DNA from 3 places in the Rhizobium sp. KDH_Rht_773_N genome. Region 3 is predicted to be linked to each of the others. Evidence: riboswitches for the same ligand, from Rfam matches in the RefSeq annotation. Region 3 holds a riboswitch; each other region holds the start of a gene.
What was found. A riboswitch is a leader RNA that binds a small molecule or an ion and turns the genes downstream of it on or off. The one in region 3 is predicted to bind cobalamin.
Positions count from the first base shown of each region.

Region 1: linked by a shared signal. The riboswitch ahead of cobU (bifunctional adenosylcobinamide kinase/adenosylcobinamide-phosphate guanylyltransferase) and the one ahead of bluB (5,6-dimethylbenzimidazole synthase) in region 3 are both predicted to bind cobalamin.
Region 2: linked by a shared signal. The riboswitch ahead of metE (5-methyltetrahydropteroyltriglutamate--homocysteine S-methyltransferase) and the one ahead of bluB (5,6-dimethylbenzimidazole synthase) in region 3 are both predicted to bind cobalamin.

Region 1 covers NZ_CM129525.1:3,538,873-3,546,925, reverse strand. Annotated here, with positions in the region: gene cobN (cobaltochelatase subunit CobN) at 1-4,007, opposite strand, end outside; gene cobW (cobalamin biosynthesis protein CobW) at 4,017-5,063, opposite strand; gene cobU (bifunctional adenosylcobinamide kinase/adenosylcobinamide-phosphate guanylyltransferase) at 5,067-5,576, opposite strand; cobalamin riboswitch at 5,929-6,321, opposite strand; gene ACU8HS_RS17450 (chloride channel protein) at 6,529-8,053, shown strand, end outside.
Region 2 covers NZ_CM129525.1:2,319,287-2,327,339, forward strand. Annotated here, with positions in the region: gene ACU8HS_RS11650 (cytochrome c biogenesis protein DipZ) at 1-1,182, shown strand, start outside; gene ACU8HS_RS11655 (TIGR03862 family flavoprotein) at 1,169-2,380, opposite strand; gene ACU8HS_RS11660 (MerR family transcriptional regulator) at 2,420-2,842, opposite strand; gene ACU8HS_RS11665 (heavy metal translocating P-type ATPase) at 2,914-5,229, shown strand; cobalamin riboswitch at 5,270-5,474, shown strand; gene metE (5-methyltetrahydropteroyltriglutamate--homocysteine S-methyltransferase) at 5,582-7,906, shown strand.
Region 3 covers NZ_CM129525.1:4,134,291-4,142,343, reverse strand. Annotated here, with positions in the region: gene ACU8HS_RS20585 (NADP-dependent malic enzyme) at 1-556, shown strand, start outside; gene ACU8HS_RS20580 (ribonuclease H family protein) at 562-1,104, opposite strand; gene ACU8HS_RS20575 (DUF2865 domain-containing protein) at 1,303-2,379, shown strand; gene bluB (5,6-dimethylbenzimidazole synthase) at 2,394-3,080, opposite strand; cobalamin riboswitch at 3,123-3,313, opposite strand; gene ACU8HS_RS20565 (MFS transporter) at 3,466-4,863, shown strand; gene ACU8HS_RS20560 (3-deoxy-7-phosphoheptulonate synthase) at 5,104-6,171, shown strand; gene ACU8HS_RS20555 (glycosyltransferase family 1 protein) at 6,324-7,382, opposite strand; gene ACU8HS_RS20550 (TolB family protein) at 7,704-8,053, opposite strand, start outside.

The DNA of each region.
Region 1 (8,053 bases), 600 kb from region 3:
CGCGGCGTCCACAGCCCGCGCTCGATCGCCTCCAGCAGCCGCTCCTTCATTTCGGAAAGGGCGGCCGGGTTCTTCTCTTCCATGAAGTCGCGCACCCGGGGATCGGCGACGAAGGCCCGGTAGACCGCCTCGAAATGGTGGTTGCCGACAGCGCCCGTCGTCGCCGCGAAGGCAAAGAGATAATCGACCGTCGCTGCTATCTCGAAAGCGCCCTTGTAGCCGTGGCGCATGACGCCCTCGATCCATTTCGGATTGACGACGCGCCCGCGCACCACGCGCCCGATTTCCTCTTCCAGCGAGCGGATCACGGGCTTTTCCGGCCGCGAATGGTCGTTGTGGTAGATCGCCGGCCGCACGCCGCCCAGCGCTTCCGCCGCCGCCGCCATGCCGCCCTCGAACTGGTAATAGTCGTCGCTGTCGAGCAGGTCGTGCTCGCGATTGTCCTGGTTCTGCACCACGGCCTGAACGGAGCGCAGCCGCTCCTCGAAGAGGTCGCGCTCGGCCTGCCCCTCCTCGCCCGCGCCATAGGCATAACTGCCCCAGACGAGATAGGCCTCGGCAAGATCGGCCCGCCGCTCCCAGCCCTTCTCGTCGATCAGCGCCTGCAGGCCCGCGCCATAGGCCCCCGGCTTCGAGCCGAAGACACGGTAGCCCGCCCGCCTGGCCGCCGCCTTCCCGTCGAGCCCGGCGGCGGTCAGCCGCGCCGCCTCGCCGCGCATGCGCCCGGCAATCGGGTTGTCGGCCACATCCTCCTCCAGCGCGCCGACCGCGCGGATCGCCTTGTCGAACAGTGCGATCTGCTCGGGAAAAGCATCACGGAAGAAACCGGAAATGCGCAATGTCACATCCACCCGCGGCCGCCGCAGCATGGCCGGCGGAATGATCTCGTAGCCGGTGACACGCCGCGAGGCCATGTCCCAGACCGGCTTGACGCCGATCAGCGCCAGCGCCTGGGCGATATCGTCACCGCCGGTGCGCATGTTCGACGTGCCCCAGGCCGTCAGCCCGAAGGAGACGGGCCATTCGCCGTGATCCTGCACGTAACGGCGGATCAGCAGTTCGGCGGATTTCCTGCCGAGTTCGTAGGCGGCGGGCGTCGGCACCGCGCGGCTGTCCACCGAGTAGAAATTCCGCCCCGTCGGCAACACATCCGGCCGCCCGCGCGTCGGCGCGCCGGATGGGCCGGGAGCGACGAAACGGCCGTCGAGGCCGCGGAGCAGGCCGGCGATTTCAGCCGGGCCGCAGGCGAGGATGGAGGGCTTGAGGCGGGCCTCGATTTCGGCGAGCACGGCTCCGGTTCGCGACCAGAGGCTTGGACAGGCGAGTTCGCCGGAAACGAGCCTGGCGGCGAGCAGTTCGATGCGCTCGACCGTGTCGCCGTTGGTGCGCCAGGGAGCGTCGGTGATCTCGGCGAGAATTGCCGGGCGCGGGCCGGCCCAAGGGGCGGCCATATCGCAGTCGAGAGGGTCGAAAGACGGCCCCTCCCCAACCCCTCCCCACAAGGGGGAGGGACTTAGCGTCGCGCTCGCGGCAACCTCAGCGGTCCCAGACGACGCGGAGACGGCGCGCCCAGCAAGCCCCTCCCCCTTGTGGGGAGGGGTTGGGGAGGGGTTTTGCAACACATCCCCCGCAATCGCCCGCTGCAGGCTCGCATCGCCGCCCTCGCCCAGCCCGCGTGGCACCCGCGCCAGCGCCACGGTGAGATCCGTCAGCAACCGTCCTTCCGGCGATACCCCGAACACATGCAAGCCATCGCGGATCTGCATCTCCTTGAGATCGCAGAGATAGGCATCGAGCTTCTTCAGCGCCTCGCCTTCGCTCTCGCCCTTGGTTATCCCCGCATCCCGGTCGAGCCCGATATCGGCAACAAGCTCGAGGATCTGCCGCGACAGGAGCCGGATACGCCTGGGATCGCCACCCGAAGCCTCGTAATATTCATCCACCAGCGCCTCCAGATCCTTCAGCGGCCCGTAGCTCTCGGCCCGCGTCAGCGGCGGCGTCAGGTGATCGATGATGACGGCGGCCGTGCGGCGCTTGGCCTGCGTGCCCTCGCCGGGATCGTTGACGATGAAGGGATAAAGATGCGGCAGCGGCCCGAGGATCGCTTCCGGGTAGCAGGTTTCCGACAACGCCAGCGCCTTGCCCGGCAGCCATTCCAGATTGCCGTGCTTGCCCATGTGAATGATCGCATCGGCGCCGAACTCTTCGCGCAGGAAGGCATAGAAGGCGAAATAGCCGTGTGGCGGCACGAGATCCGGCGAATGATAACTTTCCTTGGGATCGATATTGTAGCCGCGCGCCGGCTGGATGCCGACAAGCAGCCCGCCGAAACGCGCGAATGGCAGAGCGAAAGCACCGTCACGCAGATAGGGATCGGCCTCCGGATCCCCCCAGCGCGCCGTCACCTCATCCTGAATCTGATTGGGAAGAGAGCCAAAGAAGCCCTTGTATCGACTCAAGGAAAGCGTCTCGCGCACCACCTTGCCGTCGAAGCCGGAATTGGTCGGCCCCGCCATCAGATGTCGCATCAGCGCGTCGCCATCGGCGGGAATATCGGCAAGCGGATAACCCGCCTGCGCCATCGCCCGCATCACCTCGATCGTCCCGGCCGGCGTATCGAGCCCGACGCCGTTGCCGAGCCGTCCGTCCCGGTTCGGATAGTTCGCCATGACAAGCGCAATCCGCCGCTCCGAAACTGGCCGCTGCCGCAGCCGCGCCCAGCTGGCGGCAAGGGCCGCGACATAGGCCATGCGCCCGCCATCCGGCTCGCTGGACACGATATTGGCCTCGACATCAGCATCGTAGCGGGCGGCGGCCTTGAAGGAGACGGCGCGCGACAGCACGCGGCCATCCACCTCCGGCAGCGCCACATTCATGCCGAGATCGCGGGCCGACAGCCCCTGCGAGGAACCGGCCCAGGCCTCCCGCGACGAGGCGGAAAAGATCGCCTGCAGCACGACGGCGTCATTGGCCTCCAGCACCGTCGGCTCGCGATCGGCGCCGGGTGCAGAGACGGCAAAGCCTGTCGTGTTGATGACGACGTCGGGTTTGAGCTCGGCGAAGATAGATTCGAGGATACCTTTGGAGATGGGGTCCTTGAGGCTGTAGGCAAAGACCGGCAGCGGCCGCAGGCCCTGCGCCTGCAGGGCTTCGATCAGGGCTTCGACGGGGCGGGTTTCGCCGCTCTGCACGAGGGCGCGGTAGAAGGCGATGGCGACGATGGGCAACGACCGTCCCTTCTCCCCGTCGGGGGTCCGAAGGACGGGTCGAGACCCGCGGCTCGACCCCGGTCGGTGGCCCGAAGGGTCGGATGAGGGGGCCACCCCACAAACGTCTGCATCGTGTTCCTGTTGCTCACTCCTTGCGTCGCTCGCCCCCCTCATCTGCCCTGTCGGGCATCTTCTCGCCGCTGGGGCGAAGACCGAACCGGCAAACTCCTTCCACTCCTCAACCCCAACCAGCCCCCGCCCCGGCCACCAGATCCCCGCCTTCATCAGCGGCGCTGATGGCGCCGGCTTCTCCTCGCCGGAGAGCATCGCCGCCGCATAGGCGAGAAAGCCCCGCGCATTGGCATCCCCGCCCTCGATCAGATAGGCCCAGAGCGCGTTCAGATCCTCCAGCGCCACATTCGAAAACGGCGTCAGCCCCGCATCCGGCTTGCTGTCGCCCGGCAGCACCGCAATCAGCGCCCCGCTGCGCGCGGCGGCCGCATGCAGCGCCTCCAGCGCATAGTGAAAATAGCTCGCCCCGCCGAGCGCCCGCACGATGATGAGTTTCGCATGCCGCGCCGTGCGTTCCACATAGGTATCGACCGACATCGGATGTTTCAGGCTCATCAGGCTCGCAAGCCGCAGGGAATAGCCCGCCGCGCCGGCATGTGCCGCGGCAATCGCCGCAAGCTCGGTATCGGCGGCCGACAGGAACAGGATATCGCCCGGCGACTGGCCGAGGTCGATCGCCTCGTCCCCGTCGCTGATCGTTCCCTGCTGGGCGAGAAGCAGATGCATTCAATATCCTCAGACGAGCGCTTCGATCGCCTTGCGCACCGCGTCCTGGTCCATCTCGTGCAGGCCGATGACGACGAGGCGTGTATTGCGCGTTTCACCCGGCGCCCAGGCGCGGTCGAAATACTGGTCGACGCGCGCCCCCACGGCCTGCAGCTGCAGGCGCATCGGCTTGCCGGAAACATCGACGAAGCCCTTCAGGCGCAGCACGTCATGTTCGGCGATGATGCCCTTCAGCTTCTCGACGAAGCCGGCCGCATCCGGGACGGCACCGAGTTCGACGACGAAACTGTCGAATTCGTCATGGTCGTGCGGCTCGCCGTCCTCATGCTCCAGCTCGTGATGGGACTTGCGGTTGCCGATATCGTCTTCCGTGCCGATGCCGAGGCCGAGCAGCACGCCGGCCGGCACCTCGCCGTTCCTGGCCTCGATCATCACGGGCTTGCGGGCGATGCGCGAGGCGACTTCGCTCTTCACGCGGCCAAGCCCGTCGGCATCGATCAGATCGGTCTTGTTGAGCACGATCAGGTCGGCGCAGGTCAGCTGGTCCTCGAACAGTTCCTCGATCGGGCTTTCGTGATCGAGCGATTCGTCCGCCGCGCGGCGCGCATCGACGGCATCGTGGTCGTCGGCAAAACGCCCGGCGGCAACAGCCGCGCTATCGACCACGGTGATGACGCCGTCGACGGTCACTTCGCTGCGGATGTCAGGCCAGTTGAAGGCGGCGACGAGCGGCTGCGGCAGGGCAAGGCCCGAGGTTTCGATGACGATATGGTCCGGGCGCTGGTCGCGCTCCAGAAGCTTCGTCATGGTCGGGATGAAATCGTCGGCCACCGTGCAGCAGATGCAGCCGTTGGTCAGCTCGATAATGTCGTCCTCGGTGCAATTCTCCGCCCCGCAGCCCTTCAGCACGTCGCCGTCGACGCCGAGATCGCCGAACTCGTTGATGATGAGCGCGATCTTCCTGCCGCCGGCATTGGTGAGCAGGTTGCGGATCATGGTCGTCTTGCCGGCGCCGAGAAAGCCGGTAATGACGGTTGCGGGAATTTTCTGCTGCATGGTCTAACCCTTCATTTTCAGCGGCAGTCCGGCCGCGATGAAATACACGTCGTCGGCTTGCGCCGCGATCATCTGGTGCAGCCGTCCGGCATGGTCGCGAAACTCGCGCGCCATGCGGTTCTCCGGCACGATGCCGAGGCCGACTTCATTGGAAACGATGACGAGCCGCGCCTTTGCCCGCGGCAGGAAGGCGGCAAGCGCGGCCGACCGGGCGGCGATATCGCCCCCCTCCATCATCAGGTTGGTCAGCCACAGCGTCAGGCAATCAACGAGGATTGCCCGGCCCTCGCCGTCGATGGCGGCAAGCCGCTCGGCAAGATCGAGCGGCTCCTCATGCGTGGTCCAGGCGGGGCCGCGATCGGCCCTGTGCTGGTCGATACGCGCCTGCATCTCGTCGTCCCAGGCCCGGCCGGTGGCGACGTAATGGCGTTCGAGGCCGCTTTCGGTGACGAGGTTTTCGGCGAAGCGAGATTTGCCGGAACGGGCGCCGCCGAGGATGAAGGTTGTGGTCATGACAATGCGGCCTGTCGAGAATGGGCGCGGCCCTCTCTGCTTCCCTCATTCCTGTGCTTGTCACAGGAATCCAGCGTGCCCAAGTCCTTGGGCACGAGAGACTCGTTCAACGATGGCATAGATTCATTCACGGCGCAGACGCGCCGTGGCTGGATTCCTGTGACAAGCACAGGAATGAGGGAGGAGAGGAAAGCGCGCGCCAGGGGCCTACCACCATCAGGCGCCAGAACCCCATTACCGACGGGCGTCGAAACACCACCCCCACATCGCACCACACGAGGCAGCGCCGAATCGCATTCTTCAGCCAAGACAACCTCCGTGCTGGCAGCGGGCAAGATACCCAGATTGGGCATTATGCCCGGCACGGATGGCAGGTCTCCTGGCTCGCAGCTATCGGCCCCGACCGGGGCGACCTTTCCGGTCGCCCCTGATCGTGCCAGCGGATCCGCCTCGCCTTCCCGGCTGCCTGTCGTGAAAAGGCGGACGATTCGTAGAAATAGAGGCGTCCTGCCCCGGCTGATCACGATGCATTTCCAGTGGCTTTTCCGGCACCTGCTCCGCCTTGCCCGCCCGCGGAATGCGAGGCCGTCGGCGCAGCGGCGCACATGCCGGACGGAAGACCCTGACTGCTCTACAGTCGCGGGGTCGGCTGTGATGAAGGCGCCCGGCTTGGGTCCGCCCCGTCACATTCCCTTTTCATCCGGAAGGCGCAAGCCGATCCGGAACCATCCATTATGTGGTTTCATGGTTAGGCGCGCGCAACCCCCGTGTCAATTGCCGGCCGATGTGCCAAAGCCGCTCATCTCGACTTACACTACCAAGATTATCGAGTTTATTCAAAAACTTACGTCATAAAAACTTTACCGCCCAGCCGGTATTTTGCCGCAATTGCCGCTCATGCGGATGCCGGCTCCGCCCTTGACCCCCACTCATGCCGCCTAGTTTTCCCATGATGCTCTCCCGAATGGATATCCGCCGTTTCCGGCCCCTCACCACCATTTTCGATTTGGGACGCCTGCGGGCGCTCGTGCGCCACAGCGAAATGGGCATGGTCTTTGCCGGCGCGCTCGTCGGCATCGCCTCGGGGCTTGCGGTCACGGCCATGAGCTATGTCTCGGAACAGATGCACAGGCTGATCTTCGGCATTGACGGGACGGCAAGGCTCAGCGCCTCGCAGATCGACAGCAAGTTCCTGCTGATGACCGCCCCGATTGCCGGCGGCGCCCTGCTCGGCCTGCTGATCTTCATCCTCGCCAGATGGCGCAAGAAACCGATGGTCGATCCGGTCGAGGCCAACGCGCTGCATGGCGGCCGCCTGTCGCTGACCGACAGCATCCTCGTCGCCGTCCAGAATCTCGTGTCCAACGGCTTCGGCGCGTCCGTGGGGCTGGAGGCCGGCTATACGCAGCTTGCCGCCGGCATCGCCTCGAAATTCGGCCTGAAGCTGCAGCTGCGCCGCGCCGATCTGCGCGTTCTCGTCGGCTGCGGCGCGGCCGGCGCCATCGCCGCCGCCTTCAACGCGCCGCTGACGGGCGCCTTCTACGCCTTCGAGCTGATCGTCGGCACCTACACGATCGTCTCGCTGACACCCGTCGTTGTCGCGGCCCTCGTCGCCACGCTGGTCGCGCGGCTGCTGGCCGGCAGCGATTTCGTCATCGATGTCGGCAGCTTCGGCGCCGTCCAGCCGGCCGATTACGTGCCGGCCATCGCGCTTGGCGCCTTCTGCGCCGGCATCGGCATTCTCATCATGCAGGGCGTCTCCTTCGTCGAGGAACTGGCGCGCAAGAGTTCCATCGCGCTGCCCTTCCGCCCGGCGCTCGGCGGCATCATCGTCGGCCTGCTGGCGCTGGTCTCGCCGCAGGTGCTTGCCGCCGGCCACGGGGCGCTGCACCTCAACCTTGCCCATGAGGTGACGATCCCGGCCCTCATCGGCCTCTTCCTGCTGAAATCGGTGGCCTCCGCCGTCTCCATCGGCTCCGGCTTCAGGGGCGGCCTGTTCTTCGCCTCGCTCTTCATGGGCGCGCTGCTCGGCAAGCTCTTTGCCTATTGCGCCCCCTATTTCGCCGATGCGACGCTGACGCCCGTCATCTATGCCGTGGTCGGCATGAGTTCGCTTGCCGTTGCCGTCATCGGCGGGCCGCTGACCATGACCTTCCTGGCGCTGGAAATCACCGGCGACTTTCCGATCACCGCCCTGGTGCTCGCCGCCGTCATCACCTCCTCGCTCGTGGTGCGCACCACCTTCGGCTATTCCTTCGCCACGTGGCGCTTCCATCTGCGCGGCGAAAGCATCCGCAGCGCCCACGACGTCGGCTGGATCCGCAACCTCACCGTCGACAGGCTGATGCGCTCGGACGTGAAGAAAGCGAAAAACAGCCTCACCCTCGACGAGTTCAGGCAGGCCTTCCCGATCGGCTCGACGCAGCGCGTCATCCTCGTCGACGACCACGACAAATATGCCGGCCTCGTGCTGGTTC
Region 2 (8,053 bases), 1.8 Mb from region 3:
AGCACCAATGTTCTGGAACAAGGGCTGGTCGATCAGTTCCGTCAGCAGAAGACGGCCGACAATGCCGGCGCCATGAAGTCGGTCGTCATGCCCGCGGGCGGTGGCGGCTCGATGGCGATGACGGCCAACAACCAGACGATGATGTCCGGCAATCCGGCCGCAATGAGCGGCAACAGCATGATGATGGCGATGAAGCCGAAGGGTGTGGCCGAGCAGCTGCCGGTCGAAGGCCAGATGCCGCCGCTCGACGGGGCCGTGCAATGGCTGAATTCCGCGCCGCTGACGGCCGAGCAGCTGAAGGGCAAGGTCGTGCTTGTCGATTTCTGGACCTATTCCTGCATCAACTGCCTGCGCGCCATTCCCTATGTCAAAGCCTGGGCGGAGAAATACAAGGATCAGGGCCTCGTCGTCATCGGCGTGCATTCGCCGGAATTCGCCTTCGAGAAGAACGTCGCCAACGTGAAGAAGGCGATTTCCGATCTCGGCATTACCTATCCCGTCGCGGTCGACAACGACTATGCGATCTGGCGGGCCTTCGATAACGAATACTGGCCGGCGCATTATTTCATCGATGCGAAGGGGCAGATCCGCCACCACCATTTCGGCGAGGGCGATTACGACCAGTCCGAACGGGTGATCCAGCAATTGCTTGCCGAAGCCGGCAAGACCAACGTCTCCAGCGATATCGTCGACGTGAAGGCCGCGGGTGCAGAAGCCGCTTCGGATGCGGCCAACGTGCAATCGCCGGAAACCTATATCGGTTATCAGCGTTCGGAAAACTTTGTCGACGACAAGGGCACGATCAACGATGCGGCGCATGACTACGTCGCGGCAACACCCAAGCTGAACGAATGGGGCCTGACCGGCAACTGGACCGTCGGCCCGGAACAGGCATCGCTGAATGCCGCCGATGGCAGCATCTACTATCGCTTCCATGCCCGCGACCTGCATCTGGTCCTCGGACCCGGCGCGGACGGCAAGCCGGTGCGCTTCACGGTGACGGTTGACGGCAAGGCGCCGGGCGACGGTCACGGGGTGGATACCGACGCCGATGGCAACGGCACGGTGACGGGGCAGCGGCTCTACCAGCTGGTGCGCGAAGCGGGGCCGGTCGGCGACCACACGTTCGAGATCCGCTTCCTCGATCCCGGCGTGCAGGCTTTCGCCTTCACCTTCGGCTGAGCCAGTCCACGATGCCTCTGGCCGCAGCGCGGCCCGTGGCGAAACAGGCGGTCAGCAGATAGCCGCCTGTCGGCGCCTCCCAGTCCAGCATCTCTCCGGCGGCAAAAATGCCGGGGAGATGTTTCAGCATATAGGTCTCGTCGATTGCGCTGAAGGCGATGCCGCCGGCAGAGGATATGGCCTCGGCGATGGGGCGTGGGCGCAGCAGCGGGATCGGCAGGGACTTGATGGCGGCGGCGAGTCTGTGCGGATCGTGGCGCTCCGACTCCAGCGTCAACTCCCTGAGAAGTGCGGCCTTGACGCCATCGATCCCGGCGCCTTTGCGCAGGCGGTTCGAAAAGCTCGTCTTGGCATCGTGCCGGGCGAGATCGCGGGACAGACGTTCAAGGCTGCGACCGGGAGCAAGATCGACCGTCAGCATTGCCTCGCCATGCCGCAGCAGGTCATCGCGCAAAGTGGCCGAGTGCGCATAGATCAGGCTGCCTTCGATGCCGTGTCTGCTGATGACGAACTCGCCGGGAAAGGTCCCGGCGCGCGAGGTTACCGTCACCGATTTCAGCGGCTCCCCGGCGAAACGAATGCGGAAGAGCTCACTCCAGGCGACATCGAAGCCGCAATTGGCGGGCTGAAACGGTGCGACTTCTATGCCGCGTTCAGACAGCAGCGGCACCCAGCCGGTATCCGAGCCAAGCCGCGGGTAGCTCGCGCCGCCGAGTGCGAGCAGTGTCGCATCGCAGGCTATGGTCTTGCGGCCTTCGGGCGTTTCGAAAAGGTCGCCGCCCTGCGCAAAACCAACCCAGCGATGGCGGGTGCAGAATTTGACGCCGCGGGATTCCAGCCGGGCGAGCCAGGCGCGCAGTAGCGGCGAGGCCTTCATCACCTTGGGAAAGACGCGGCCGGAGGAGCCGACGAAGGTTTCGGTGCCGAGATCGGCCGCCCAGGCGCGGATATCGGCCGGCGTGAAGGCGTCGAGGGCGGCGCGCAGCCGGGGATTGGCCTTTCCGAAGCGGGTGGCGAAACGCTCGTAATCTTCGGAATGGGTGATGTTAAGGCCGGATTTGCCGGCAAGCAGGAATTTGCGGGCAAAGGTCGGCATCGCGTCGTAGACGGAAACGGCGTGGCCGTTTGCCGACAGCACTTCGGCCGCCGAAAGGCCGGCGGGGCCGCCGCCGATGATCGCGATCGTCTTCTGTTTCATCGCGCCTTCTTGGCGCGGGCGGTCAGCGAGCGCAAGTCATCAATGGTGCGGATGGGCGCATTTGCCGTGGTCGGCAAGCACCTCGATGACCCGGCACTGATCGACGCGGCCATGGCCGCAGCCTTCGACCATCAGCTCCAGTTCCGCTTTCAGGGCGTTCAGGCTGCGGATACGCTGCTCGACTTCGATGAGACGCGCCTTGGCGATGGCGTCGGCGGAGGCGCAGGACTGGTGCGGATCGTCCTGGAGCTGCAGCAGCGTGCGGATCGCCTCGATCTCGAAGCCCAGTTCGCGGGCATGGCGGATGAAGGCGAGGCGGTTGAGGTCCGATGGTTCGTAGGAGCGCTGGTTGCCTTCGCTGCGGCTCGGCGCAGATAATAGGCCGATGCCTTCATAATAGCGGATCGTCGGCACTTTGACGCCGCTTTGGCGGGCGGCTTCACCGATGGTGATCTTTTTCATGATTTTCCTCTTGCACCTCTAGTCGCTAGAGGATGTAGGAAGGATGCTGCCTACAAGCAAGGATTTACATCATGAGCGAAGCAGCACAGGCACGGTACCGGGTTGGCGGCATGGATTGCGCCGCCTGCGCAACGAAAATCGATACGGCCGTCCGGCGTGTGCCCGGCGTCGAAGACGTCTCCGTATCGGTAACGGCGGGCACGATGACGGTGCGCCACGACGGCAGCAGCGATCTCAAGGCGATCGAGAAGAAAGTGACCGGCCTTGGCTATTCGGTTGCGCCGCTTGCGGGCAAGGCTCCTGCGCGCGCAAGCAGGACTGATGATGACCATGCGCATCACGATCATGACCATGATCACGAGCATAGCCATGATCACCATGGGCATGAGCATGATGATCACGGGCATCACGACCATGATCATGAAGGCCACGGTCACGATCATGCCGGTCACGGTCATTCGGGCCACGGGCATTCGCATGGCGCCGGGGAAGTCGAAGGCCTGCATGGCCGTGACGGGCCGACGACCGGCCCCTGGTGGCAGAGCAGGAAAGGCCGGCTGACGATCCTGTCCGGCCTTGCCCTGATTGTCGCCTATATCGTGGGCCATCTGGTGCCCCCGATCGCCTCCTATGCGTTCGTCGTCGCTATGCTGGTCGGGCTGGTGCCGATCGCGCGCCGTGCGGTGATGGCGGCGCTTTCCGGTACGCCCTTTTCCATCGAAATGCTGATGACGATTGCCGCCGTCGGCGCGGTCATCATCAATGCCGGCGAGGAGGCGGCCACGGTCGTGTTCCTGTTCCTTGTCGGTGAACTGCTCGAAGGCGTCGCCGCCGGCAAGGCGCGTGCCAGCATCCAGTCGCTGACGACGCTGGTGCCGAAGAACGCGCTGCTGGAGTCGGGCGGCGAGGTGAAGGAAGTGCCGGCCGAGACGCTGGCGGTCGGTTCCGTCATTCTCGTTCGGCCGGGAGATCGGATTTCCGCTGATGGCACTATTCTCTCCGGCGAAAGCGCGATCGACGAGGCGCCGGTGACGGGCGAAAGCACGCCGGTGCGCAAAGGCGCAGGTGAGACGGTGTTTGCCGCGACGGTGAATGGTGATGCCGCATTGCGTGTGCGCGTCACGGCCGCTGCCGAAGACAATACGATTGCCCGCGTCGTCAAACTGGTGGAGGAAGCCCAGGAATCGAAGGCACCGACGGAGCGCTTCATCGATCGGTTCTCTCGCTATTACACGCCAGGTGTCGTCGTCGTGGCGGCGCTGGTCGCCGTCCTGCCGCCGCTGCTGACGGGCGGGGCATGGGGCGAGTGGGTCTACAAGGGTCTGGCGATCCTGTTGATCGGCTGCCCCTGCGCGCTGGTCATTTCCACGCCGGCGGCAATTGCTGCCTCGCTTTCGGCGGGAGCGCGCCGCGGTCTGCTGATGAAGGGCGGAGCGGTCCTGGAATCGCTCGGCAAGGTGACGGTCGTCGCCTTCGACAAGACGGGCACGCTGACCGAAGGCAAGCCGCAGGTCACCGATATCATTGCCTATGGACGTTCGGAGGCGGAGGTGCTTTCGCGCGCTGCCGTTCTCGAGCAGGGCTCCAGCCATCCGCTTGCGCTGGCGATCCTCAACCGTGCCAAGGCCGATCGCGTGCCCGTGCCGCCCGCTTTCGAGGTGGAAGCGTTGCCCGGCAAGGGCGTGACCGGCAAGGTGGGCGGCGAGACGCTCGATCTCCTGTCGCCGCCGGCCGCACGCGAGCGGGGGGCGTTGAACGCCGAACAGGATGAGCAGGTCGCGGTGCTGAACGGCGCGGGCAAGAGCGTTTCGGTACTGCTCGTCAGCGGCGCTGCGGCCGGCCTGATTGCCATGCGCGACGAGCCGCGCGAGGATGCAAAGAGCGGGCTTGCGACGCTGAAGGCGGCGGGCGTGCGCGCCATCATGCTGACGGGCGACAACAAGCGCACGGCAGCGGCCGTTGCCGGCGATCTCGGCATCGACTGGCAGGGTGAGCTGCTGCCGCAGGACAAGCAGCGCATCGTCGGCGAACTGAAGCGCGAAGGGCTGCTCGTCGCCAAGGTCGGCGACGGCATCAACGATGCGCCGGCACTTGCATCCGCCGATGTTGGCATCGCCATGGGCGGCGGCACCGACGTGGCGCTGGAAACGGCAGATGCTGCCGTGCTGCACGGGCGTGTCGGCGACGTGGCGCGCATGATCGACCTTTCGAAGCGGACGATGCGCAATATTTTCCAGAACATCAGCATCGCGCTCGGGCTGAAAGTCGTGTTCCTCGTTACCACCATCATCGGTCTGACCGGCCTGTGGCCGGCGATCCTCGCCGATACGGGCGCGACCGTGCTGGTGACAATGAATGCGCTTCGCCTTCTTCAGATAAAGACATAAAGATTTCTTTATGTCATCTTGACGTTCGGATGCGGCGGGTGCATGCTTGCCGCATCGTGGTTCTCGGGATCAGGCGATCCCGAGCTAAGAGGGAATTCGGTGCGGCTATCGCCAAGACCGGAGCTGCCCCCGCAACTGTAAGCGGATAGACACCGTCCTACGACGTCACTGGGAAGACGCCTGGGAAGACTGGACGATGTCGACGACCCGCAAGCCAGGAGACCTGCCGCGATAGATAACGTCCACGGGCGGGGTGTCCCGGTGTGCCGCTTTGCGCGAGACGGCACGCCTGTGGCCGCACCTCGTCGATGCGTTGCGCCTGAGCCTTGCCCATAACCTTCGGGGTAAGGAAATGACCATCAAGACTGCCAATCTCGGCTTTCCGAGGATCGGAAAACATCGCGAACTGAAATTCGCGCTGGAAAGCTATTGGGCCGGCAAATCCGACGCCGGCGCGCTTCTCGACGTGGCCAAGCGGCTGCGGGCCGAAAACTGGGGCCTGCAGAAAGAGAAGGGGATCGATATCATCCCTTCCAACGATTTCTCGCTTTACGACCATGTGCTCGACACGGCCGTCATGGTCGGTGCCGTTCCTGCTGCCTATGGCTGGAAGGGCGGTCTGGTTTCGCTCGACATCTATTTCGCCCTGGCGCGCGGGGCGACCGGCGACGAGGCGCATGCCGATTGCGGCCATCAGCACCATCGGGGGCATGGCGTGCCGGCGCTGGAAATGACGAAATGGTTCGATACGAACTATCATTATATGGTGCCGGAACTCGGTCCCGATCAGTCCTTCTCACTGACAGCCAACAGGCCGCTCGATGCCTTCATCGAGGCGAAGACGCTCGGCATCCATACACGTCCTGTCATTCTCGGTCCGGTCACGTTCCTGAAACTCGCCAAGGGAAGCGCGGAAGATTTTGCGCCGATCAGCCTGCTGGAACGCCTGCTGCCGGTCTATGCAAGGGTGCTTGCGGAACTCAGCGCCGCCGGGGCCGACTGGGTACAGATCGACGAACCGTGCCTCGTGCTGGATCTCTCGGGAGAAGAGCAGGCGGCTCTCATACATGCCTACGGGGCGCTGCACGAACTGGTGCCGAACCTGAAGATCATGCTCACCACCTATTTCGGCGCAATCGGCGACAATCTGTCGATGGCGCTTGCGTTGCCGGTCGCGGGGCTGCATGTCGATCTCGTTCGCGCTCCGCAGCAGATCGACGCGCTTCTCAAGGCGCCTGACGGCCTGGTGTTGTCGCTCGGCGTCATCGACGGGCGCAACATCTGGAGGGCGGACCTCGCTGCGATCCTGGAGAAGATTGAACCGCTGGTCCGGCATTTCGGTGCCGACCGGCTGCAGATCGCGCCCTCCTGCTCGCTGCTGCATGTGCCGATCGATCTGGAACTGGAGACCGGGCTTGATGGTGAGCTGAGATCGTGGCTCGCCTTCGCGACCCAGAAACTGGACGAAATTGCAGCGCTCGGCAATGCCGGCAATGCTTCCGGGGCGATTGCGGCCGCCTCGCAGGCCGTCGCCTCGCGGGCTCGATCCGCGCGCGTGCATGACCAGAAAGTCAGGCAGCGCGTCGGCGCGATCGATGCGGCGATGAAGACACGCGGCAGTGCCTTTGCCGAGCGGACAGGCCTGCAGGAGCGTAAACTTCGGCTGCCGCTCTTTCCAACGACGACGATCGGCTCCTTCCCGCAGACGTCGGACGTGCGAAAATCCCGCTCGGCCTTCACCAGGGGCACGATCAGCGAGACAGAGTACGATGCCTTCCTGAAAAAGGAGACCGAAGCGGCGATCCGCTGGCAGGAAGAGATCGGCCTCGACGTGCTCGTCCACGGCGAATTCGAGCGTAACGACATGGTGCAGTATTTCGGCGAGCAGCTTTCCGGCTTTGCCTTCACGCAGCATGCCTGGGTGCAGAGTTACGGCTCGCGCTATGTCCGCCCGCCCATCATCTTCGGCGACGTCTCCCGCCCCGCACCGATGACGGTGGAATGGTGGCGTTATGCGCAATCGCTGACGCAAAAGCCGGTCAAGGGCATGCTGACCGGGCCGGTGACGATCCTCAACTGGTCCTTCGTGCGCGACGATCTCTCGCGTGCCGATGTCAGCCGGCAGATCGCGCTCGCGATCCGTGACGAGGTGCTCGATCTCGAACGGGCCGGCGCGGCGATGATCCAGATCGACGAGGCCGCCCTTCGCGAAGGTCTGCCGCTGCGCAAGGCCGATTGGAAGACCTATCTCGACTGGGCTGTCGAAAGTTTTCGCCTGTGCTCATCCGGCGTATCGGACGAAACGCAGATCCACACGCATATGTGCTATTCGGAGTTCAACCAGATCATCGATGCGATTGCGGCGATGGATGCCGACGTGATCTCGATCGAGACCTCACGGTCGAAGATGGAACTGCTGGAGGCCTTCCGCAGCTACAAATATCCGAACGAGATCGGCCCCGGCGTCTACGACATCCATTCGCCCCGCGTTCCCGAAGTCGAGGAGATGACCGAACTCCTGACGCTGGCGCGCCAGCGTCTGACGGATGGGCAGCTCTGGATCAATCCGGATTGCGGATTGAAGACGCGCAAGTGGGAAGAGGTTCGCCCGGCGCTCGTCAACATGGTCGCTGCCGCAAGGCTGCTGCGTGGGGCGGCAGCATCGACCCACTCCTGAGCGTCCAAGTGATTCCCGGAAGCCGGCGATCTGCCGGCTTCCACCCGCAAGCCCTCCTCCGCAGCCTGCTTTCTTTAAGCATCCGTTAACCACGTTTTTCACAGGAATGCAGCGATTTCAAACATGCCGTAACGCGATGCACAAACC
Region 3 (8,053 bases):
GCGCCCGAACGTGCGCGATTTCTCGGCCCTCAGCCTGATGATCTCGCAGCGCGGCGCCACCTTCTTTGCCGATACCTACGTGACCTTCAACCCGACGGCGGAAGAGATCGCCGAGGCGACGGTTCTGGCAGCCGAGGAAATCAAGCGTTTCGGCATCACCCCGCGCGCCGCCCTCGTCTCGCATTCGAACTTCGGCTCGCGCGAATCCGAAAGCGCCACCAAGATGCGCAATGCGCTGCAGCTCGTGCGCGAGGCAGCACCCGATCTCGAGGTCGACGGCGAAATGCACGGCGAAAGCGCGATCTCCGAGGAGCTGCGCCGCCGCGTCATGCCGCACACGACGCTGCATGACGAAGCCAACCTCCTGGTCTTCCCGAACCTCGATGCCGCCAACATCACGCTCGGCGTCGTCAAGTCGATGACCGACGGCCTGCATGTCGGCCCGATCCTGCTCGGCACGGCCATGCCCGCCCACATCCTGGCACCGTCAGTCACCTCGCGCGGCGTGGTCAACATGGCGGCGCTCGCCGTCGTCGAGGCCTCGCAGCCGGCCTAGGCATGTCAAGCCTGTCGGGGACGCCCTATCGAGCGGCGTCCCCGATCCGACAGTTCGTCGGCGCGCTCGTTGCCGGCAATACCGGAATGGCCCTTGCACCAGGCAATGCCGATCGCCGGATTCTGCAACAGCCTGAGATCGACGGCCCTCCAGAGGTCCGCATCCGCTATCGCCCGGTTTCGGGCCTTGCCGCCTGGATTGCTCTTCTTCCAGCCGTTGTTCCGCCAGATCGCCCGCCAATGGTTGCAGCCTTCGACGACGTAGACGGAATCGGACCAGATCAGCGCCGGCAGGCCCGCCGCCGCGCCGCCGATCCAGGCCGCCGCCTCAAGCACGGCGGTCAGTTCCATCCTGTTATTGGCCGAATTCTCCGCGCCGCCGAAGCCTGCGGCGATTTCGGCGCCGTCGCGGTAGGCGACGAAGGCCCATCCTCCCTGCCCGGAACCGGGCTCGAAACAGCCGTCCACGAAAACGTGAAGGCCCTGTCTGCCCTGCGGCATTGCCGATGCGGCTGCGCGGGAAAGCATGTCGCGTGGGATATCTGTCATATCAACTGTTTAGCTGTCACGGATGCCCCGCGCGATTGCGGGAGCGGCGGGAGCGGAGCATCGGGTGTTCTGGATAAGATCGCAAAAATGCGCTAGGAATTCATCCGAGCTTATTAAGGGAAATACGTTAAGACAAAGCGCGGCGGATTGAAGCCGCAATTCGCCGATGGATGCATTTTCTCACTCCGGAACGACGTCGTGAAGCGCCGAAACCTGTATCTCGTCTTCTTTCTGGCATTCGCGGTTCCCGCAGAGGCGCAGACCAATGCGATCTGCGAGGATCTGCGCGGGCGTCTTGCCGACCTGCCGCAGGTGATCGGCAATGCCAACGGCACCGAGATGCGCCAATATGCGGGCGCGCTGGCCGAACAGAATCTGGAATTGCGCAAGGTGCGCGGCGATCTGCGCCGCTACGGCTGCACGTCCGGCAGCATGGTCGTCGTCGGCGGCGAGAATGCCGGTTTCTGCGAAGAGCTGGAACAGGCGCAGGCAAAGATGGTGGACAATATCCGCTACCTGCAGGACCGCCGCGACGCGTTGCGCCAGTCCGCTGTCGATCCGGCCCGCGAAGGCCTGCTGGCCGCGCTTGAAGACAATGGCTGCAACAGCGAGAGTTTCAGCGAACCCGCACAGGGCGACCTCTATGCGCCGGCCCCCTCGATCGAGGAACAGGCCATGCGCGGCGATACGTTCATTCCCCTCGGCGGCGGTGAGCGCTACGGCCTGCCGCGCGCCGAAATGCTCTCGCCCGTCAGCACCATCTGCGTGCGCACCTGCGACGGCGGCTTCTTCCCGATCAGCAACAACGCCACCTCGGTCGATTTCGGCCGCGATGCCGCGACCTGCGCCAAGATGTGCCCCGGCGTGGAGACGGAACTCTATTATCGCGATATTTCCAGCACCGAAGCCGCAAACATGATCTCGACGGCGACGGGCGCGCCCTATGGCGCGATGAAGAACGCCTTCGCCTACAAGACCCGCCCGCCCGGCGAAAAATCCGCCTGCTCCTGCAACCTGACGGCCTATTACGAGGAAATGCGCCGGAACCAGACGGTCTCCGCGCCGGCGCCCGCGCCGCAGGGCTCGATCACCACGATCCGCACTCAGGCCCCGAAGGCCGCGGATACGCCGCCGCAGCCGCAGGTGCCGGATCGCCCCTACGATCCCGCAACCAAGGTTCGCCAGGTCGGCCCGCAATTCCTTGCCGGCGATCAGGGCAAGATCGATCTCGCCAATCCGGCCGTGACAGGCCCGCAGCCGCAGCAGCAGCCGTAGGAAACGGCGCGGCCTTAGCCTGCCGCCTGCCCCCAGCCGTCATGGAAGACCAGCTCTTCCAGCGCCAGGCGCTGCCGCCAGCCCTTGACCGCCAGTTCCGGCTCTTCATAGAGCCGGTCGACGAAACCGGCGCAGAGCCAGGCCACGACCTCGATATGATCGGGTATGCCGAGAATCTGCTTCAGGTCGCCCTCGCGAAAGATGCTGACCCAGCCGATGCCGACGCCTTCGGCTCGTGCCGCAAGCCACAGGTTCTGGATGGCGCAGACGGTGGAATAGCTGTCCATGCGCGGATTGTGCGTGCGCCCCAGCACGACGCTGCCGCTGCGGGTGGGATCGCAGGTGACGCAGATGCCGAGCGGCGCCTCGACGATTCCTTCAAGCTTCAGCGCGCGATAGGCCTGCCGCCGTTCGGCCGCAAACATCAGGGCGGCCTCTTCGTTGGCCTTGACGAATGCGTCGCGCACCCGCGCCCTCACCTCGGCGCTTTTGACCAGAACGAAATTCCACGGCTGCATGAAGCCGACCGAAGGCGCGTGATGGGCGGCCGTCAGAAGCCGCCTGATCAGGTCGTCCGGCAAGGGATCGGGCAGGAACTCGCCGCGCACGTCGCGCCGCGTCATGATTGCGTGATAGACGGCCTCTCGTTCGGCCGCAGAAAAACCGGATGCCGGGCAAACGGCATCGTCAATGGGTCGCATCGTCAAATCCCCAACAACGCAACCGCCCGCCGTCCGCGCGGGTTAGGTCTATCTTGCCAGGCCGGTCTTCTGACTCGGCGTCATCCGCCCGGCCGCTGCCTTCCCGGCCCTGCGGCCAGTGGCGTCATGAAGCGGCGGGCGTCGGCCTTACAGCGTTGGGCACGTTCCGGCCTTGCACCGGATTCCCGATTCTCCCGCCTGTGACGGCGGGCACCTGACAATCGGATCTATGGCGCGGAAACGGCACGACGGCAAGCCGCTGCGACATTGATTTCGTGGACAGGCTAAAAATGCTGGCCTAGAAGGAAGCCAGAATCCGACCGGTGCCGAAGGCGCCGAATCCCATCCCGTTGCATTCCGGTTGCCCGTGTCCCGTCTAACGCCGATGATCCTTGCGGTCGCCCTGTTCATGGAACAGATGGATTCGACCGTGATTGCCACCAGCCTGCCGGCCATTGCCGCCGATATCGGCACCTCGCCGATCGCGCTCAAGCTTGCGGTAACGAGCTACCTCGTGGCGCTGGCGATCTTCATTCCGATCAGCGGCTGGATGTCGGATCGCTTCGGCGCCCGCAACGTTTTCCGGCTGGCGATCTTCGTGTTCATGGTCGGCTCGGTCGCCTGCGCCTTTTCCAATTCCATCGCCGCCTTCGTGATCTCCCGCCTCATCCAGGGCGCCGGCGGCTCGATGATGACGCCGGTCGGGCGGTTGCTGCTCGTGCGCGGCACGCCACGTCACCAGCTGGTGAATGCCATGGCCTGGCTGACCATACCGGCGCTCATCGGCCCGATCATGGGGCCGCCGATCGGCGGCTTCCTGACCACCTATCTGAGCTGGCACTGGATCTTCTGGATCAACGTGCCGATCGGCATTATCGGCATCGCTCTCGTCACCCGCTTCCTGCCGGCGGTCGAGCCGCGCAGCCCCAAGCCGATGGATTTTCCGGGCTTCTTCCTTTCCGGGATAGGTTTTGCCGGTTTCGTCTTCGGCATTTCCGTCATCAGCCTGCCGGCCGTTCCCATCGTCTACGGCTATGTCACCGTCGCCGTCGGCATCCTCTCCGGCATCCTCTATTTCGTGCATGCGAAACGCACGCCGCATCCGCTGCTCGATCCGAAAATGTTCCGTTATCCGATGTTCCGGGCGGCGATTCTCGGCGCTTCGAATTTCCGCATGGGGCTTGGCGCGCTGCCCTTCCTCCTGCCGCTGATGCTGCAGCTCGGTTTCGGGCTGACGCCGCTGCAGTCCGGCTCGATCACCTTCGTCAGCGCGCTCGGCTCCATGGGCTCGAAATTCGCGGCATCGCGCACCTACAATGCCTTCGGCTTCCGCAACGTCATCGCGCTGACGACCTTCCTGGCGGCGATCTTCCTGGGCATCAACGGCTTCTTCACCGCCGAAACGCCTGTCTACGTCATCATGGGCTGTCTTCTCGTCGGCGGCCTGCTGCGCTCCATGGCCTTCTCGGGCGTCAACGCCATGGCCTTCGGCGATGTGGACGAGGCGGACAGCAGCCAGGCAACCGCCATCAATGCCGTGGCGCAACGCATCTCCATGGCCATGGGCGTTGCCGTGGCCGGCACGATCCTGGAAGTCTCCGCAAGCTTCCATGGCGGCAGGCTCACGGTCGGCGATTTCCACATCGCCTTCTTCATCGTGGCGACGATCTCGGCGCTTGCCTGCATCACCTTCCTGCGCCTGCCCGCCAATGCCGGCGAGGAACTGACGACGCGGCGCCGCAAGAACCGGCATCCGGAAGAGGCAATGGCGGAAAGCCGCTGAAAACTTCACGGACCCGTCATTTTTCCTCACAGATTCCGCGTGACAATTCCAGTTCGCATGTCTACATAGGCGGCATGTCGATTTCGTCCGTTTACGCATCGCGATTTTATTCGTACCGCTGCTTCCAGCGGATGCGGGTCTGTGCGTAACCGAAACTAACGCGACGACAACCCGAACAGCCGCTAGTCTACCTGGCGGCTTTTTTGTTCCGCACGGTATGACCAAACAGGAGAGCATACCGTGACCGATACCATTGATGATCTGCGCATTGTCGAGATCACCCCGCTGACCAAGCCTGCCGACATCCTCTCGGAAATCCCGCGCGACCGCGCCGTCACCGAGACCGTGACCGGCACGCGCGACACGATCCACAATATCCTGACAGGCAAGGACGACCGCCAGCTCGTCATCATCGGCCCCTGCTCGATCCACGATCCGGCAGCCGCCCGCGAATACGCCTCCCGCCTCGTCGAGCAGCGACGACGCCTCTCCGGCGATCTCGAAATCGTCATGCGTGTCTATTTCGAAAAGCCCCGCACCACCGTCGGCTGGAAGGGCCTGATGAACGACCCGCATCTCGACGGCAGCTACCGCATCGAGGAAGGCCTGCGCCTCGCGCGCCGCCTGCTGCTCGACATCAACGCCATGGGCCTGCCGGCCGGCTGCGAATTCCTCGATACGATCACGCCGCAATACATTGCCGATCTCGTCAGCTACGGCGCCATCGGCGCGCGCACGACCGAAAGCCAGATCCACCGCCAGCTCGCCTCGGGTCTCTCCTGCCCGATCGGCTTCAAGAACGGCACGGACGGCGGCGCGCGCATTGCGCTCGACGCCATCGTCGCGGCCTCCCAGCCCCACCATTTCCCGGCTGTCACCAAGGACGGACAGGCCGCGATCGCGTCTACCCGCGGCAACGAGGACTGCCACATCATCCTGCGCGGCGGCAAGCGGCCGAACTACGAGGCTGCCGACGTCCAGGCCGTCATCGCCGAGGCGATCAAGCTCGGCGTCGATCCGCGCATCCTCATCGACGCCAGCCACGCCAACAGCAACAAGGACCCGATGAACCAGCCGAAGGTCGTCCGCGACGTCGCCGGCCAGATCGTCGCCGGCAACCACCATATCAAGGGCATGATGATCGAGAGCAACCTCGTCGCCGGCCGCCAGGACCTCGTCCCCGGCAAGCCGCTGGTCTACGGCCAGTCGATCACCGATGGCTGCATCGGCTGGGATATGTCGGTCGATGTGCTCGAGGATCTCGCCAAGGCCGTCCGCGAACGGCGGAAGGCTGCTGTCGCGGCTTGAGTTGCCGCATCAAGCGCGGCGGGTAAAGCCCGCCGCCTATTCACAGGGCGGTGGGGGGGCAGCCGGGCACCGCACAGGTCTATGATCTGCAGTTCCCGACCGGCTCTCGGTCGTTCAAAGACCCGAGTGGGGCAATATCCATTGGCACCGGTCTACAGTGCCCGCTTTATTTGCGCGATGGACGCCAAGGGGATCGCCCCTGGGACTTGATCCGTCAAGCTGGAGTAGAGGTCAAGGTAGCGTTTAGCGCATACCTTCATGGAGAGCTCTTCCTCTATATATTGGCGAGGGCGGAAGGTATCGACCCGCTTCCAGAAATCGGCAAGCCTGTCGGGGAAATCGGCGATCCGGAATGTGAGGCCGCAGCGGGCATCAAAGTACGGGACGCTGCTAACCTCGAAGTCAGGCGGGACGCGATCGATGATTTTCGGGTCAACGAGCCGGCCCTCATCCCACGCGAGGACCGGCACTCCGGCCGCAAGGGCCTCCTGGTAGGCGAGCCCTTGCGTCTCGTGCTCGCAAACGAAAAGCATGGCGCTCGATCTGGCGAGCGCCGCGTTATAGCTATCCTTGGTGTGTTTGCCGTAGCGGATCACTTCGAAGGTGCGGCCGGCGCGGGAAAGCTCGGCTGTGATCTTGTCAAGGATGGCGGGTACCTGCGTCTCGCGATGCCACCTGATTTTGTCGTAGATGAGGAAATCGACCGTTTTCTTCTCCGTCAGCGGCTTCGGCATGTCGATACCGGCGGGCCAGACCCTCAGTTTTTCACCATATTTCGGGAAGCTGAATCTAAGTGCCCAATCGCACGGCTGGATGATGTTGACGAAGCGGCCATCGTTTGCAACGCGTTCCGGCGAGCCGGGATCTCCATGGCCGAAGAGGATCGGATTTGGCCCTTCCAGTTTATCGATGATGGAGGCGTAGCCGGCGACGCCGATCGGGTAGTGAGGACGCTTTCGCGCGGCCTCGAAATCATTGACGCGGACATCGCAGCCATATGCTTTGAGGGAGCGATGCAGGCTGGAAAAGGCCGTGTAGAACCCACTTCGGTCATGGATTCCTCGCCATTTGCAGTAGAGAAATCTCGCGGCCTCACGGGCCTTCGACCGCACTTTGCCGATGCGCGTTTTCTCAGCGCGCATGTCGAAGCCGTCGTAAAAAAGCAGAACGAGCGGACCTTTACTGGTCGCTTCCAGACGCGAAAAAGACATATTAACCTGCCCAGCCATTTATCAAATGTGAAGGGAAGTTATAATTAGAGATGAGGAAGTTCAATCTGGAAACGAGTGCTTTACAACCGGCGTTAGCCGATTGGTTAGCTGGTAAGGTTACTGCGGCGGGGCTCCCGCTTGCAACATAATCGCCGTAAAAAAGGCCCCGCGGTCAGGCGAGGCCCCGAAATGTCGGGCAAGGCGTTTATTTGGCAACATCTCAATCATGGGCTGAGTCTTTAAGATCACCAATACCTGAATTCTTGCGTCGAGCCGGCCCTGCACCCCGCCGCCCCATCATCAAATGGCGGTGCGCCGCCCTCAAGCCTTCGCCGGGAAATACCGCACATAGGCGAATTCCTCGCCATCCGGCGACCAGTTCGGCACGTTGATCGTGCCCTGCCCGCCAAACAGCTCGAACAGCTCCGTCAGGTTGCCGCCGTCCATGTCCATCATCCGCAGGCGCACGTTCAGATCGCGCGGATGGTCGAAGACGTCGGGGTCGTAGGAGAGGATCAGCACCTTGTCGTTGTCGGGCGACGGATGCGCAAACCAGTTGCCGTAATTGTCCGATGTCACCTGCTCAAGACCCGTGCCGTCCGGGTGGATGCGCCAGATCTGCATCAGGCCGGTGCGGCTGGAATTGAAATAGATCCACTGCCCGTCGGCCG